Linked DNA regions of Allocatelliglobosispora scoriae. The protein of the gene in region 2 binds, or shares a complex with, the protein of the main gene of each other region. Links are inferred from orthologs where the notes say so. Each region holds a gene or a part of one and is shown on either strand. Other genes may lie near its edges.

Region 1 (6,614 bases), 800 kb from region 2 along the record:
ACGACGGCGAGATCGCCGACGGTGCCGGTGAGATCGGGTTCTTCTCGCCGGGAAGCTACTGGCCCTTCGGCATCGCGCTGCTCGCGTCGACGACGGGCATCGGGCTCGTCTTCGACATGTGGTGGCTGGTCGCCGTCGGCCTGCTCGGCGTGGTCGGCACCTCGTCAGCGATGCTCTTCGAGTACTACACGGGAACCCGTCGCACCGCCGAGCACTGATACTCACGCTCTACGCCCAGCGGGCGCACCTCCACGTTGGAGGGGCGCCCGCTGGCGTTTGTGCCTGCCTGCGTGCACGCTTCTGCTTGCCCGGTGCGGTGTCCCCGCGGCTTGGCTGCGGGGTTCTGCTTGCCGGTGCGGTGCCTGACCGTGTGCTGCCTGCCCTCGCGACGCTTGTCCGTGCGGCGCTTGTCCGTGCGGCGCTGCTTTTCATGCGCTGCCTGCCCGCGCGGTGCTTCCGCGTGCTTCATTGCTGGCCTTGAGCTGTCTGCGGGGGCGCATGCCCGCGTAGCTTGACTCTCAAGATCACACCATCTTCAGGGAAATAGGCGTGATCATGGACCATGATCACGCCTATTTCCCTGAAGATGGTGTGATCTTCGGCGCGGGGCGCGGGGCGCGGGGCGCGGGGCGCGGGGCGCGGGGCGCGGGGCGCGGGGCGCGGGGCGCGGGGCGCGGGGTGCAGGGTGCAGGCCGCAGGGGCGCGGGGCTTGGCGGGGCGCCGAGGGCGCCCTCGGCGGGCGTCACGGGCGCTTGATCGCGCTGTTTCCCGGAAAGAGTGCCTATGTCCGCACTGCTTAAGGGCTGTTTCCGGGAAACAACGCGATCAAGCGGTGGTCGGCAGGCGCAAACCCGCGCTGGACATCCACGTCGTCGCCGTGATCCCCGGCGTCACCACATGAAGGACATCCACGTGCGGTGAGGGCGGACGCCTGGGCAAGATCGTCGCAACTCTTGAAGAGTTGGGCTTAAGGCCTGGCGGCCTGAAGCACCAACTCTTCAAGAGTTGCGACGATCTTGGGTTACGCGCGGTGGGACTGGGCGGTGGTGATCCAGCGGTCCAGGGTGGCCGCTGCGGCGCCGGAGTCGATCGAGGTACCTACGACATCCAGCGCCTTCGCCAGAGCCGCGGTGAGGTCGCTGCGGGGGTCCGCGAACGGCTCCTCGTCGACGCCCTCGACCGCGACCAGCGCAGCCGCCGCGTTGACGAGCACCGCGTCGCGGATCGGGCCGCGCTCCCCGGCGAGCAGGCGCCGGGCCACTCCGGCGTTGACCGTGACGTCACCGCCGCGAAGGTCGCCCATGGTGCTCCGGGCTATGCCGAGATCGGCGGCGTCCACGGTGACCGGCACGACCTGCCCGCCCCGCACGATCTGCACGGAGGTGGTGGTCGTGGTGGTGAACTCGTCCAGGCCGTCATCGCCGTGCATGATCAGCACCGAGTCGCCCCGGCGGCCGAAGATCTCCGCCATCACCGGCGCCATCCGGTTGTCGGCGCAGCCGATCGCGCCCGCCCGGGGGCGGCCGGGGTTGCTCAGCGGGCCGAGGAAGTTGAAGGCCGTCGGTACGCCGAGCTCGCGCCGGGTGGCACCGGCGTGCCGCATGCCGGGGTGGAACCGGCCCGCGAAGCAGAACCCGATGCCGGCCTCGGCGATGCACGCCGCGACCTCGTCCGGGCCCAGATCGAGCGGGATGCCGAAGTGCTCCAGCAGGTCGGCTGCGCCGCACGCGGAGGAGGCCGCCCGGTTGCCGTGCTTGACGACCGAGACGCCCGCGCCCGCGACGACGATCGCGGCCATGGTGGAGATGTTGACGGTGTGCGACTGGTCGCCGCCGGTGCCGACGACGTCGACCGAGCGGGCCCGCTGCTCGTCGGTGAGCACGACCCGGGGCGCCTTGGCGAGCATCGTCGCGACGAGACCGGAGACCTCGTCGGGGCGCTCGCCCTTGGCCCGCAGCAGCAGGGCGAAACCGGCGATCTGAGCCGAGGTCGCATCCCCGGCCATGATCTCCTCCATCGCCCAGGCGGCGTCGTCGGTGGAGATCTCTTCGGCCCGCAGCAGCGCTGACAGCAAGCCGGACCAGGTCCTATCGCCCATGACGGGCACCTCCCCAGTAGGGGTAAGCGACCGCCGACGAGCCGTCAGCGGCGCTGTGCGCCTTGCGGGCGACCCGTCGGCGGACGCTCGACGAAGATTATGAGGTGACCCGCGCCGGCTGGCCGTCACGCAGCAGCTCGGCGACCGTGCGGCCGGTGGTGACCGGGTCCAGCGGGTGGGTCAGCGTTGCGGTGACCTTGGCGTAGGCGGCGAGCCATCGGTCGGCCGCCCGCGCGATCACGACGACGATCGGCGGGGTCACCTCGAGCTCGTCGTGCAGCTGCCGGGAGATGCCCAGGCCGCCCGCGGGCGCCGCCTCGCCGTCCAGCACCAGCAGGTCGATCTCGTAGTCGTCGACGAGCTTCACGCACTCGGCGTAGGTCTCGGCGTCGACGAACTCGATCGTGATGTCGGCCGCCGGGTGCTCGCCGATGGCGCCGCGCATGCTGTCGCGGACCGCCGGGTCGTCGCTGTACAGCAGGACGGTGTGGGTCGCGCTCATCGTTCTCCCCTGGGGATCGCAGTTGCTCGCTGATCGTACTCGGGTGCCTGGGCGGGTAGGGGGGTGGCGGCGTTTTCCCGCTGCGCCGCCTCCTCCTCGCGGTCGAGCTGCCGGTCGATCCGACGAGCCTCGCGTTCGGAGTGGCGCATCCACTGGGCGACGAGGACGCCGAGCATGGTGACGCTCACCACTTCACCACCGGCCCAGAGGATGCCCCCGGCGAGCTGCTGGTCGGCGGCCGGGTCGAGCCAGGACAGCCCGAGCGAGGGGTAGTAGTCCCCGCCGAGCAGCACCGTCTGCTGCATGATCGTGAGGCCGAGGATCGTGTGGAAAGGCACCGAGAGCAGCATCAACAGCGCTCGGCCCGGGTGCGGCCAGCGACCGGGCAGCGGGTCGAGCCCGAGCAGCGGCCAGAAGAAGAGACATCCCGTCGCGATGAAGTGCGCGTGCATCGCCTCGTGCAGCCAGGGAGTGCGCAACGTCACCTCATAGAGACCGGTGAAGTAGAGCACGAACGGGTTCGCGACGAAGATGCCGAACGCGACCAGGGGAAAAGCGATAACCTTGGCAACCCTGCTGTGTACGCCGGCCAGCAGCACCCGCCGTGGCCGGACCGGCAGCGTGCGCAGGGCGAGGGTCACCGGCGCGCCCAGGGCCAGGAAGATCGGAGCGACCATGCCGAGCACCATGTGCTGCACCATGTGCACCGAGACCATGGTCGTGTCGTAGGCGCCGATGCCGCTCAGGGTCACCAGCGCGATGGAGCCGAGGCCGGGTCCGAGGAAGAAGATCGTCCGGGCGATCGGCCACGAGTCGCCGCGCAGCCGCAGCCGGTGCACGCCGTAGAGGTAACACGCTGCGACGATCAGCAGCCCGGCGGCGAGCCATCCGTCCACTCTGGTCTGGGTCAGGATGCTCGCCACGGTGAAGGGCTCGGGCATTCCCGCCGAGGTCAACGCGGTGATCTCTACGATCTGGGGCACTCCGGCAGGGTATTCCACGTGCATTTCCGGGGCTTCGGCAGGCGTACCGGCGAAGGTTGCTCTGAGTGATCTGACCGCGACACGCGGTCCGAACGGCGACCCGGACGCGGTTCGATGCTGCTCAAGGATAATAATGACCGCGTGACAGCGGCCCCAGCCATCGCAAAGAGCAGCATCCATTCTCTGACCAGGCCCAACATGGTCAGCGTCGGGACGATCGTCTGGCTCTCCAGTGAACTGATGTTCTTCGCGGCTCTGTTCGCGATGTACTTCTCCATCCGCGCGGCGGACTATTCGCAGTGGGAGAAGCACTATCCGGTGCTTGACATCCCTTACGCACTGACGTTCACGGTCATCCTCGTGCTCTCGTCGATCACCTGCCAGATGGGTGTCTTCGCGGCCGAGAAGGGTGACGTGCACGGCCTGCGGCGATGGTTCACGCTGACGTTCGTGATGGGCCTGATCTTCGTGCTCGGCCAGGCGAACGAGTACCGGCACCTGGTGACGGAAGGCATCAAGATCAATGGCGACGGCTACGGGTCGATGTTCTACCTGACGACCGGCTTCCACGGTCTGCACGTGACCGGTGGCCTGATCGCCTTCCTCATCTACATGGTCCGGACCACCATGGGCCGGTTCACCCCGGCTCAGGCGACCTCGGCGATCGTGGTGTCCTACTACTGGCACTTCGTCGATGTGGTCTGGATCGCACTCTTCTTCATGATCTATCTTCTGGAGCGGATGGCGGGCCTCAGTTGAGACGCCGACCGGTTACAGCGGACCCAGACCTCGAAGGTATGGCCATGACAACTGACACCCCCGGCGGCAGGGGCCTGCTGGCCCGGCTGCGACGGGCATCCAACGGTGCGCCGCGCCGACGCGGTCGGCTCGCTCGCCGGTTGGGCTCGGCGCTGCGGCTGACGGCGGCGCTGACCCTGGCGGGCGGCCTCTACATCGCCATCGCACCGGCCTCACAGGCGCAGGACGTGCCGCTGTCGGCCACGGCGCAGGACGGCAAGGCGATCTACGACCAGAGCTGCATCTCCTGCCACGGCCGTAACGCGCAGGGCGTCACCGACAAGGGACCGAGCCTGATCGGCGTCGGCGCAGCCGCGGTCGAGTTCCAGGTCACCTCCGGCCGCATGCCCGCGGCTCGCCAGGAGGCCCAGATGGAGCGCAAGCAGCCCATGTGGGAGGGCCAGGAGCTGGTCGACAACTCCAACGCGCTGGCGCAGTACATCCAGGAGCTCGGCGGCGGCCCGCAGGTGCCGGCCGGCAACGACTTCGCCGCGCAGGGTGCCGCGAGCGCCAACGGCCAGGGCATCGCCAAGGGCGGCGAGCTCTTCCGGATCAACTGCTCCTCCTGCCACGCCTTCTCGGCCGGCGGCGGGGCGCTCTCGTCCGGCAAGTTCGCGCCGAGCCTCGCGGAGTCGACCGACCGGCAGATCTACGCTGCCATGCTCAGCGGCCCGCAGAACATGCCCGTCTTCGGCGACAACCAGCTCACGCCCGAGCAGAAGATGCAGATCATCGCGTACGTGCAGGACCTCAACGCCGACCACAACCCCGGCGGCTGGGGACTGGGCCGCTTCGGTCCGGTCACCGAGGGTCTCGCGATCTTCCTGGTCGGCATCGTGGCACTGGTCTTCGCCACCCTCTGGATTGCGGGGAAGTCATGAGCGCGGAGGAGACCACCCCGAGCGGCGTGGACCTGAGCGACCCGAAGCTCACCAACGAGCAGATCCTCACCGAGGGCCTGCGGCGCGACGACATCGAGATCGTCCACTACGAGCCGCAGTTCCCGGTGCCCGGCACGAAGGCCGAGCGGCGGCTCGAACGCGTCGTGGCGTTCCTGTTCCTGCTCGCCGGCCTCGCCGCGCTGGGCTTCGTCGCGGTCTACATCTGGGGTCCGTGGAACCCGGACGAATACCCGCTGGGTGCCAGCGACTACAACTACTACACCCCGGCGCTCGGCGCGCTGCTCGGCCTCGCCCTCACCGGCGTCGGCCTGGGCGTGCTGACCTACGGCAAGAAGCTGCTGCCGCACGAGATCGCGATCCAGCAGCGGCACGACGGCCCGTCGAGCGACGAGGACCGCACCATCGCGGTCGGCACGCTCGGCTTCATCGGCAACGAGCTGGGCATCCAGCGCCGTCCGCTGATCAAGGGCGCGCTCGCGGTCACCGGCGCGGGCCTGGGCGCGGCTGCGCTCGCCGTCCCGCTCGGCATGCTCATCAAGGACCCGCACAAGAAGAACGAGCACGGTCTCGACCCCTACACGTCGACCGGGTTCAACCCGAAATACAACGACGGCAACCTGGTCCGGCTGGTCCGTGAGGACTACACGCCGATCCGGCCGGAGGACGTCAGCATCGGCGGTCAGATCACGGCGTTCCCGGGCATCCCGCACGGCACGTCGAACCAGTTCGCCGACTCCCCGGTGCTCGTCATCCACCTGCGTGAGGACGACGCCGCGGAGCTGCGCGGCCACCTCGCCGACTACTCCGCCAACGCGTTGGCGTCCGCGGACGATCCGAACAGCGGCGGCATGTGGGAGAACATCGTCGTCTACTCGAAGATCTGCACCCACGCGGGCTGCCCGGCCAGTCTCTACGAGCAGCAGACCAACAAGCTGCTCTGCCCCTGCCACCAGTCGCAGTTCCTCATCACCGAGAACGCCCGCCCGGTCTTCGGCCCGGCGACGCGACGGCTTCCGATGCTGCCGGTCACGGTGGATGAAGAGGGCTTCCTCGTGGCGAAGCGCGACTTCGCCGTCTCTGTCGGCCCGGGATACTGGGAGAGGCCCAACCAATGAAGCGTCGCAAACTCGACCTCAAGGCGCTGCCTGCGGCAACCGCCGACCAGGTGGACCAGAGGTTCAAGGCCGCCGGACCGATTCGGGGCCTCCTCAACAAGGTCTTCCCGGACCACTGGTCCTTCCTGCTCGGCGAGATCGCGCTCTTCTCGTTCATCGTCCTGCTGCTGACCGGCACGTTCCTGACCCTCTTCTTCGACCCGTCGATGAAGGAGG
Region 2 (6,543 bases):
GAACCAGCTCCGGCGCGGCGGCGCCACCTCGGGGATCTCCTGGCCCTCGGGCCGGGTCGCCGGGTTCATGACGAACAGCGTCGCGCCCGAGACGACCAGGCCGACCGCGAGCAGGTAGATCCCGGTGCCGGTCGAGAGCGTCGTGGCGAGCAGCACCGCGAGGGCCGGCCCGACCATGAAGGAGAGCTCGACGATCATGGAATCCAGCGCGTACGCCGGGCGTCGCTGCTCGCCGGGGACCATCGCCGCGAGCGCGATCCTGATCGTGCCGAAGATGGGGATGCAGAGGAGCCCGCCGACGAGGGCGGCCGGCACGAGCAGCTGGTAGCTCAGGTGCGGCGCCGTCGACCAGACCACGAGCTGGACGAGTGTCGTCAGCAGCATCGCCGGTCGCATGCCCCGCCGGTCGATGAGGCGGCCCATCAGCGGCGAACCGATGGCGACGCCGATGGTGTATGCGGCGGTGACGAGACCGGCCTCCGCCCACGACCGGTGCAGACCGGTGGCGACGTGCAGGGTCAGCGTCATGCCGATGGCCGTGGAGGGGATGCGCGCCAGCATCCCGATCAGCAGCAACGCGCGGACACCGGGTACGGCGAGGACCTGACGGTAAGGTGCGAGACTCATAGCACCCCTATCATGCCGGTCGGGTCCGACATCGTGGCAAGTGAATTACGATCACCGGATGACCTATGGTGTTCGCTCCTCCGTGGCCCCCCTTCGCCGTGCCGCCCTGCGCCGCCCCGCCGTCACCGGCGACTGGGCCGAGGCCGGCTGGCGGAGGCCGGACACCGAGCTCCTCCTCGCGCAGCACGAGGCGTTCGCCGAGAAGCTCACCGAGCTGGGCGTCTCCGTCGAGGTGGCGCCCGCGACGGAGGGGGAGGTCGATGCGGTCTTCGCCTACGACTCGGTCTTCGTCATCGGCGGCGGCACCGTGGTCTTCCGGTCCGCGAAGCCGTGCCGGCAGGGCGAGGCTGCGAAGCTCGCCGCCGCACTGGAGGGCTTCGGCGTGCCGACCATGGCGAGTCTCACCGCGCCGTCGGTGATGGACGGCGGCGACGTCTGCTGGATCGGCGACAACGTGGCGGTCGCCGGGCGGGGCTACCGCACCAACCAGGCGGCCCACGAGGAGCTGCGGGCCCTTCTCGCCGCCGAGGGCCAGCAGCTCTTCTCCTATGACATGCCGCATGACCAGGGGCCCGCGCACGTGCTGCACCTGATGTCGGGCATCTCCCCCGTCGCCGACGACCTCGCCGTCGTCTTCGAGCCGATCATGCCGGTGGCGCTGCTCCAGGAGCTCGCCGCACGCGAGATCACGACGATCCCCGTCGACCCCGACGAGTACGCGACGCTCGGCAGCAACGTGCTCGCCGTACACCCCGGGGTGGTTGTGATCTTCGAGGGCAACCCGAAGACGGCGGCCGCGCTCGCGAAGCACGGCGTCGAGGTGCACGAGGTCGCGGCGAGCGAGCTCGCCAAGGGCGACGGCGGCCCCACCTGCCTGACCCGCCCTCTCTGGCGCGCGTAGCCGCCAGATCGCGTTGTTTCCCGGAAAGTGGGCGAATCGCCGGGTCGGGAAGGGCCTGTTTCCGGGAAGCAACGTGATCATGCCTGGGAGCGCCCGCGCGCCTACCATGAGGGCATGGCACGAGCGCTGATCATCGTGGACGTTCAGAACGACTTCTGTGAGGGCGGTTCGCTGCCCGTCGACGGGGGGTCCGCCGTCGCGGCGGGCATCTCGGCAGCCCTGGCCAGGCCGGACGCGGGCTGGGATCATGTCGTCGCGACCCAGGATCACCACATCGATCCCGGCTCCCACTTCCAGGAGTGGCCGGTGCACTGTGTGGCGGAGACCTTCGGCGCGGAGTTCCACCCCGGGCTGGACACGGACCGCATCGAGGCGGTCTTCCGCAAGGGCGCGCACGCCGCGGCCTACTCCGGCTTCGAGGGCACCAGCGCCGGGATCGGCCTCGCCGCCTGGCTGCGCACCCACGATGTCACCGAGGTCGACGTCGTCGGCATCGCGACGGACTACTGCGTGCGCGCCACCGCGCTGGACGCGGCGGCCGAGGGCTTCACCACGACGGTCCTGACCGGGCTGACCGCCGGAGTGGCACCGGAGACCACGGCGACCGCCCTGGACGATCTCCGCACGGCCGGTGTCGCCATCGCCTGAGCCCTCGGCCCCGGCCCGGCGGCCGGCCACGCCGAACGCCCGGCCGCGGCAGCCACGCCGGCGACCTGACCGGCGCAGGCAGTCACACGGACAACAGAAAGCGGGCCTCCCGACAGTGGGAGGCCCGCTTCCGTGACGGCGTCGTCAGTGTTTCGAGCCGGAGACGGCCTTCGGTGCGGGACTGGTGTCCACCGCCAGGTGCGGGAACTTCGCGTCGAACGCGGGCCGCTCGGAGCGGATCCGCGGCATCGTGTCGAAGTTGCGCAGCGGCGGCGGGCAGCTCGTCGCCCACTCCAGCGAGGCGCCGAAGCCCCACGGGTCGTCCACCGTGACGAGGCGACCCGCCCGGTAGGACTTCCACACGTTGTAGAGGAACGGCAGCGTGGAGGCGCCCAGGATGAAGGCGCCGATCGTCGAGAACGTGTTCAGGAAGGTGAACCCGTCCTCCTTCAGGTAGTCGGCGTAGCGGCGCGGCATGCCCTGGGTGCCCAGCCAGTGCTGGACCAGGAAGGTGCCGTGGAAGCCGATCGTCGTCAGCCAGAAGTGGACCTTGCCGAGGCGCTCGTCGAGCATCCGGCCGAACATCTTCGGGAACCAGAAGTAGACCCCGGAGTAGACGGCGAAGACGATCGTGCCGAAGAGCACGTAGTGGAAGTGCGCGACCACGAAGTACGAGTCCGACACGTGGAAGTCGATCGGCGGGCTCGCGAGCAGCACGCCGGAGAGGCCGCCGAAGAGGAAGGTCACGAGGAAGCCGATGGCGAAGAGCATCGGTGTCTCGAACGTGATCTGGCCCCGCCACATCGTGCCGATCCAGTTGAAGAACTTCATGCCTGTCGGTACGGCGATGAGGAAGCTCAGGAACGAGAAGAACGGCAGCAGCACCTGGCCGGTGGCGAACATGTGGTGCGCCCAGACGCTCATCGACAGTGCCGCGATCATCAGCGTGGCGGCGACGAGGCCCTTGTAGCCGAAGATCGGCTTGCGGCTGAAGACCGGGATGACCTCGGAGATGATGCCGAAGAACGGCAACGCGACGATGTAGACCTCAGGGTGTCCGAAGAACCAGAAGAGGTGCTGCCAGAGCATCGGCCCGTTGGTCGAGGAGTCGAAGACGTGCGCCCCGAGCTTCCGGTCGGCGAGCAGCGCGAAGAGCGCGGCGGCGAGCAGCGGGAAGACCATCAGCACGAGCAGGCTGGTGACGAGGATGTTCCAGGTGAAGATCGACATCCGGAACATCGTCATACCCGGCGCGCGCAGGGTGATGATCGTGGTCACCATGTTGACGGCGCCGAGGATGGTGCCCAGACCGGAGATCGCGAGACCCGTGATCCAGAGGTCGCCACCGGGGCCGGGCGAGTTGACCGCGCTGTTCAGCGGGGCGTAGGCGAACCAGCCGAAGTCGGCGGCGCCGCCCGGCGTGATGAAACCGGTGATCGCGATCGTGCCGCCGAAGGCGTAGAGCCAGTAGGCGAAGGCGTTCAGGCGCGGGAAGCTGACGTCCGGCGCGCCGATCTGCAGCGGCACGATGAAGTTCGCGAACGCGAAGACGATCGGCGTCGCGAAGAACAGCAGCATGATCGTGCCGTGCATCGTGAAGAGCTGGTTGTACTGCTCCGGCGACAGGAACTGCATGCCCGGCTGCGCCAGCTCGCCACGCATGAGCAGCGCCATCAGGCCGCCGATCATGAAGAACACGAACGACGTGACCAGGTACATGAGCCCGATCTGCTTCGCGTCCGTGGTGCGCAGCAGCCGAGCGATCGCTGAACCCTTGGTGTTCTGGCGAACCGGCCAGGGCCGGGTCACGATCGGCTTCGGTGCGACGGTTGTCACGAGCGGCCTCCTGGGGCTGTTTGCCAGCTGCTCGGTACGCCCCCGACCCTCTCGGGCGAGTTGATCAGTCCAGGCGTACCTCGGACGCAGAATAATCCCCCGGTGGTCGACCATGACCGTGGGGTGGTGTGACTCGCCGTAGAGAGACGAGTCGGCTACTCAGAGTGCCCCTACTTGTTGCCGACACCGAGCTGGACGTTGAACCCGATCGCACCCGCGGCGAGCGCAGCCAGCACGAGCAGCACAATCCCCCAGGCGATGAGGCGATCCGCCGAGTCGAGAGCCTGCGCCGAACGCCACACCCGACGGAAGAAGCTGGCGGTCCGGGCGGGCTTGGAACCCACCGGAGCGGTCGGCTCGGTGTCGAGGTCGATGCCGACCGGCTCCTCCGGTGTGGCGGACGACACGGTCTTGAGCGCCCGGAACAGGATGACGCCCGCGCCACCGACGACCATCGCAGCGCCGAGCACGGCCATGATGAAAGCGATCCAGTTCTGGATGTCGCGCATCAGGAACTTCCTCCCCAAGATCATTCCATGAGCCACTGTCGATGCCCGACAGCCCGCACAGGCTATGCCTCAGGTCGAAATCCCGCACCCCCAGCGCACCTCCAGGCCGCGCCCCCTCCAGCGCCCCATCGTGGGTACGCCAGGAGCACGCGCCCGCAGCACCCACACCCATGATCGCGTTGTTTCCGGGAAGTAGTCCCCTCGCCTAGTGCTTGAGGGGACTACTTCCCGGAAACAACGCGATCAACGCGCCTTATTCGACCTCGTGCCATGGCATGAAGGGTGGCCCGGTCCTCCCACCGGGCCACCCTTCACCGTGCCGACCGCCCGAGGCCCTGTTGAGGAGGCGGCCGGCACGGGTCCTACAGCTCGAACCCGGCCGGGAAGGGGTCCTCGGGGTCGAGCAGGTACTGAGCGGTCCCGGTGATCCACGCCCGCCCGGTCACGGTCGGCACCACGGCAGGCCGATCACCGACCATCGTGGCTTCGACGAGGCGGCCGGTGAATCGCGTACCCAGGACGCTCTCGTTGATGAAGGGCGTGTCCAGCGGGAGGTGCCCGCGGAAGTGGAGTTGCGCCATGCGGGCGCTCGTACCCGTGCCGCAGGGCGACCGGTCCACCCAGCCCGGGTGGATGAGCGTGACCGCCCGGGCGTCGGCGCCGTCGCGACCGGGCTCGTAGGCCACGACGTGCCGGCAGTCGTCGATCGCCGGGTCGGTCGGGTGGATCGGGCGGGCCTGCTCGTTGATCGCGTCGATGATCTTCAGGCCGCGGTCGAGCAGCGCGGGCACGTTCGCCGGGGTCACCGGATGGCCGAGCGCGGCTGCGGGGAGGAAGGCGTAGAAGTTGCCGCCGTAGGCGATGTCCACGGTGAGATCGCCGACACCGGGCACGCTGAGCGGCACGTCCGTGGCGTGCAGGAACGACGGCACGTTGCGGAGCGTGACCGAGGTGGCCCGGCCGTCGGTGACCGCGACGGACGCGACGACGAGCCCGGCCGGCGTGTCGAGCCGGATCGTCGTGACCGGCTCCACGACCTCGACCATCCCGGTCTCGACCAGCACCGTCGCGACACCGATCGTGCCGTGGCCGCACATCGGCAGCCAGCCGGAGACCTCGATGAAGAGCACTCCCCAGTCGGCGTCCGGCCGGATCGGCGGCTGCAGGATCGCACCCGACATCGCCGAGTGCCCGCGCGGCTCGAACATCAGCAGCCTGCGCAGGTCATCGCGTTCGTTGACGCCGTGCAGCCGCCGCTGCGCCATCGTCTCGCCGGGGAACACGCCGATCCCACCGGTGATCACCCGCGTCGGCATGCCCTCGGTGTGCGAGTTGACCGCGTGATAGACGGCGCGGCTACGCACCCAGGGCTCGCTTCATGTCGGCCGTGACCTGCGCCGCGACGTCGTCGGGCAGGGGCAGCCTGGGCGGGCGGCAGGGTCCGCCATAGCGTCCGGCGAGGTCCATCCCCAGCTTGATCGCCTGTACGAACACCGGCCGCGAATCCCACCGATAGGCAGCGTGGACAGCGGTGTAGAGCGGGAGTGCCCGATCGAGGTCCCCGGCCCGGCACAGCTCGAAGAGCTCCACCGACTGCGTGGGCAGCGCGTTCGGGAACCCGGCGATCCAGCCGACGGCACCCTGCATGACCAGCTCCAGGAGTACGTCGTCGGCACCGGCGAGCACGTCGAGGCCGGGTGCGAGTTCACGGATCTGGTGCAGTCGGCGTACGTCGCCGGAGAACTCCTTGACCGCCACGATCAGGTCCCGGTCGTAAAGCTCGGCGAGCAGCCCCGGGACCAGGTCGACCTTCGTGTCGAAGGGGTTGTTGTAGGCGACGACGGGCAGCCCGGCAGCCGCCACGGCCTCGTAGTGCGCGATCACCTCGGGGCGGCCGGCGGCGTACCCGTTGGGGGGTAGTGACATGACCGCGTGCGCGCCTGCCGCAGCCGCCTGCTCCGCCCACCGCCTGCCCTGGTGACCGCCGTAGGCACCGACTCCCGGCACCACCGACACCCCCTC

Evidence for each region.
Region 1: the proteins of ctaD (region 2) and ctaE are in contact, whole or in part, in a solved structure (PDB 7CUB), measured with the Escherichia coli proteins. The link is inferred for Allocatelliglobosispora scoriae from one-to-one orthologs.

The regions. Positions count from the first base shown.
Region 1 is NZ_JACHMN010000002.1:1,859,597-1,866,210, reverse strand. Bases 2,616-5,533 are described here. They hold ctaE (aa3-type cytochrome oxidase subunit III), read left to right. Parts: upstream 2,616-3,724; coding sequence 3,725-4,342; downstream 4,343-5,533. Other genes in these bases: qcrA (cytochrome bc1 complex Rieske iron-sulfur subunit), read left to right, coding at 5,259-5,533; qcrC (cytochrome bc1 complex diheme cytochrome c subunit), read left to right, coding at 4,387-5,262; F4553_RS14020 (cytochrome c oxidase assembly protein), read right to left, coding at 2,616-3,607. Outside these bases: F4553_RS14035 (cytochrome c oxidase subunit 4), read left to right, coding at 1-218; trpD (anthranilate phosphoribosyltransferase), read right to left, coding at 1,022-2,098; F4553_RS14025 (helix-turn-helix domain-containing protein), read right to left, coding at 2,196-2,600; more of F4553_RS14020, read right to left, coding at 2,597-2,615; more of qcrA, read left to right, coding at 5,534-6,398; qcrB (cytochrome bc1 complex cytochrome b subunit), read left to right, coding at 6,395-6,614. UniProt on the Escherichia coli protein: Cytochrome bo(3) ubiquinol terminal oxidase is the component of the aerobic respiratory chain of E.coli that predominates when cells are grown at high aeration.
Region 2 is NZ_JACHMN010000002.1:2,658,191-2,664,733, forward strand. The notes cover bases 1,667-4,513. They hold ctaD (aa3-type cytochrome oxidase subunit I), read right to left. Parts: upstream 4,013-4,513; coding sequence 2,321-4,012; downstream 1,667-2,320. Other genes in these bases: F4553_RS17505 (isochorismatase family protein), read left to right, coding at 1,667-2,176; F4553_RS17515 (hypothetical protein), read right to left, coding at 4,183-4,513. Outside these bases: F4553_RS17495 (MFS transporter), read right to left, coding at 1-627; F4553_RS17500 (dimethylarginine dimethylaminohydrolase family protein), read left to right, coding at 686-1,528; more of F4553_RS17505, read left to right, coding at 1,643-1,666; more of F4553_RS17515, read right to left, coding at 4,514-4,521; F4553_RS17520 (proline racemase family protein), read right to left, coding at 4,884-5,885; F4553_RS17525 (dihydrodipicolinate synthase family protein), read right to left, coding at 5,878-6,543. UniProt on the Escherichia coli protein: Cytochrome bo(3) ubiquinol oxidase is the terminal enzyme in the aerobic respiratory chain of E.coli that predominates when cells are grown at high aeration.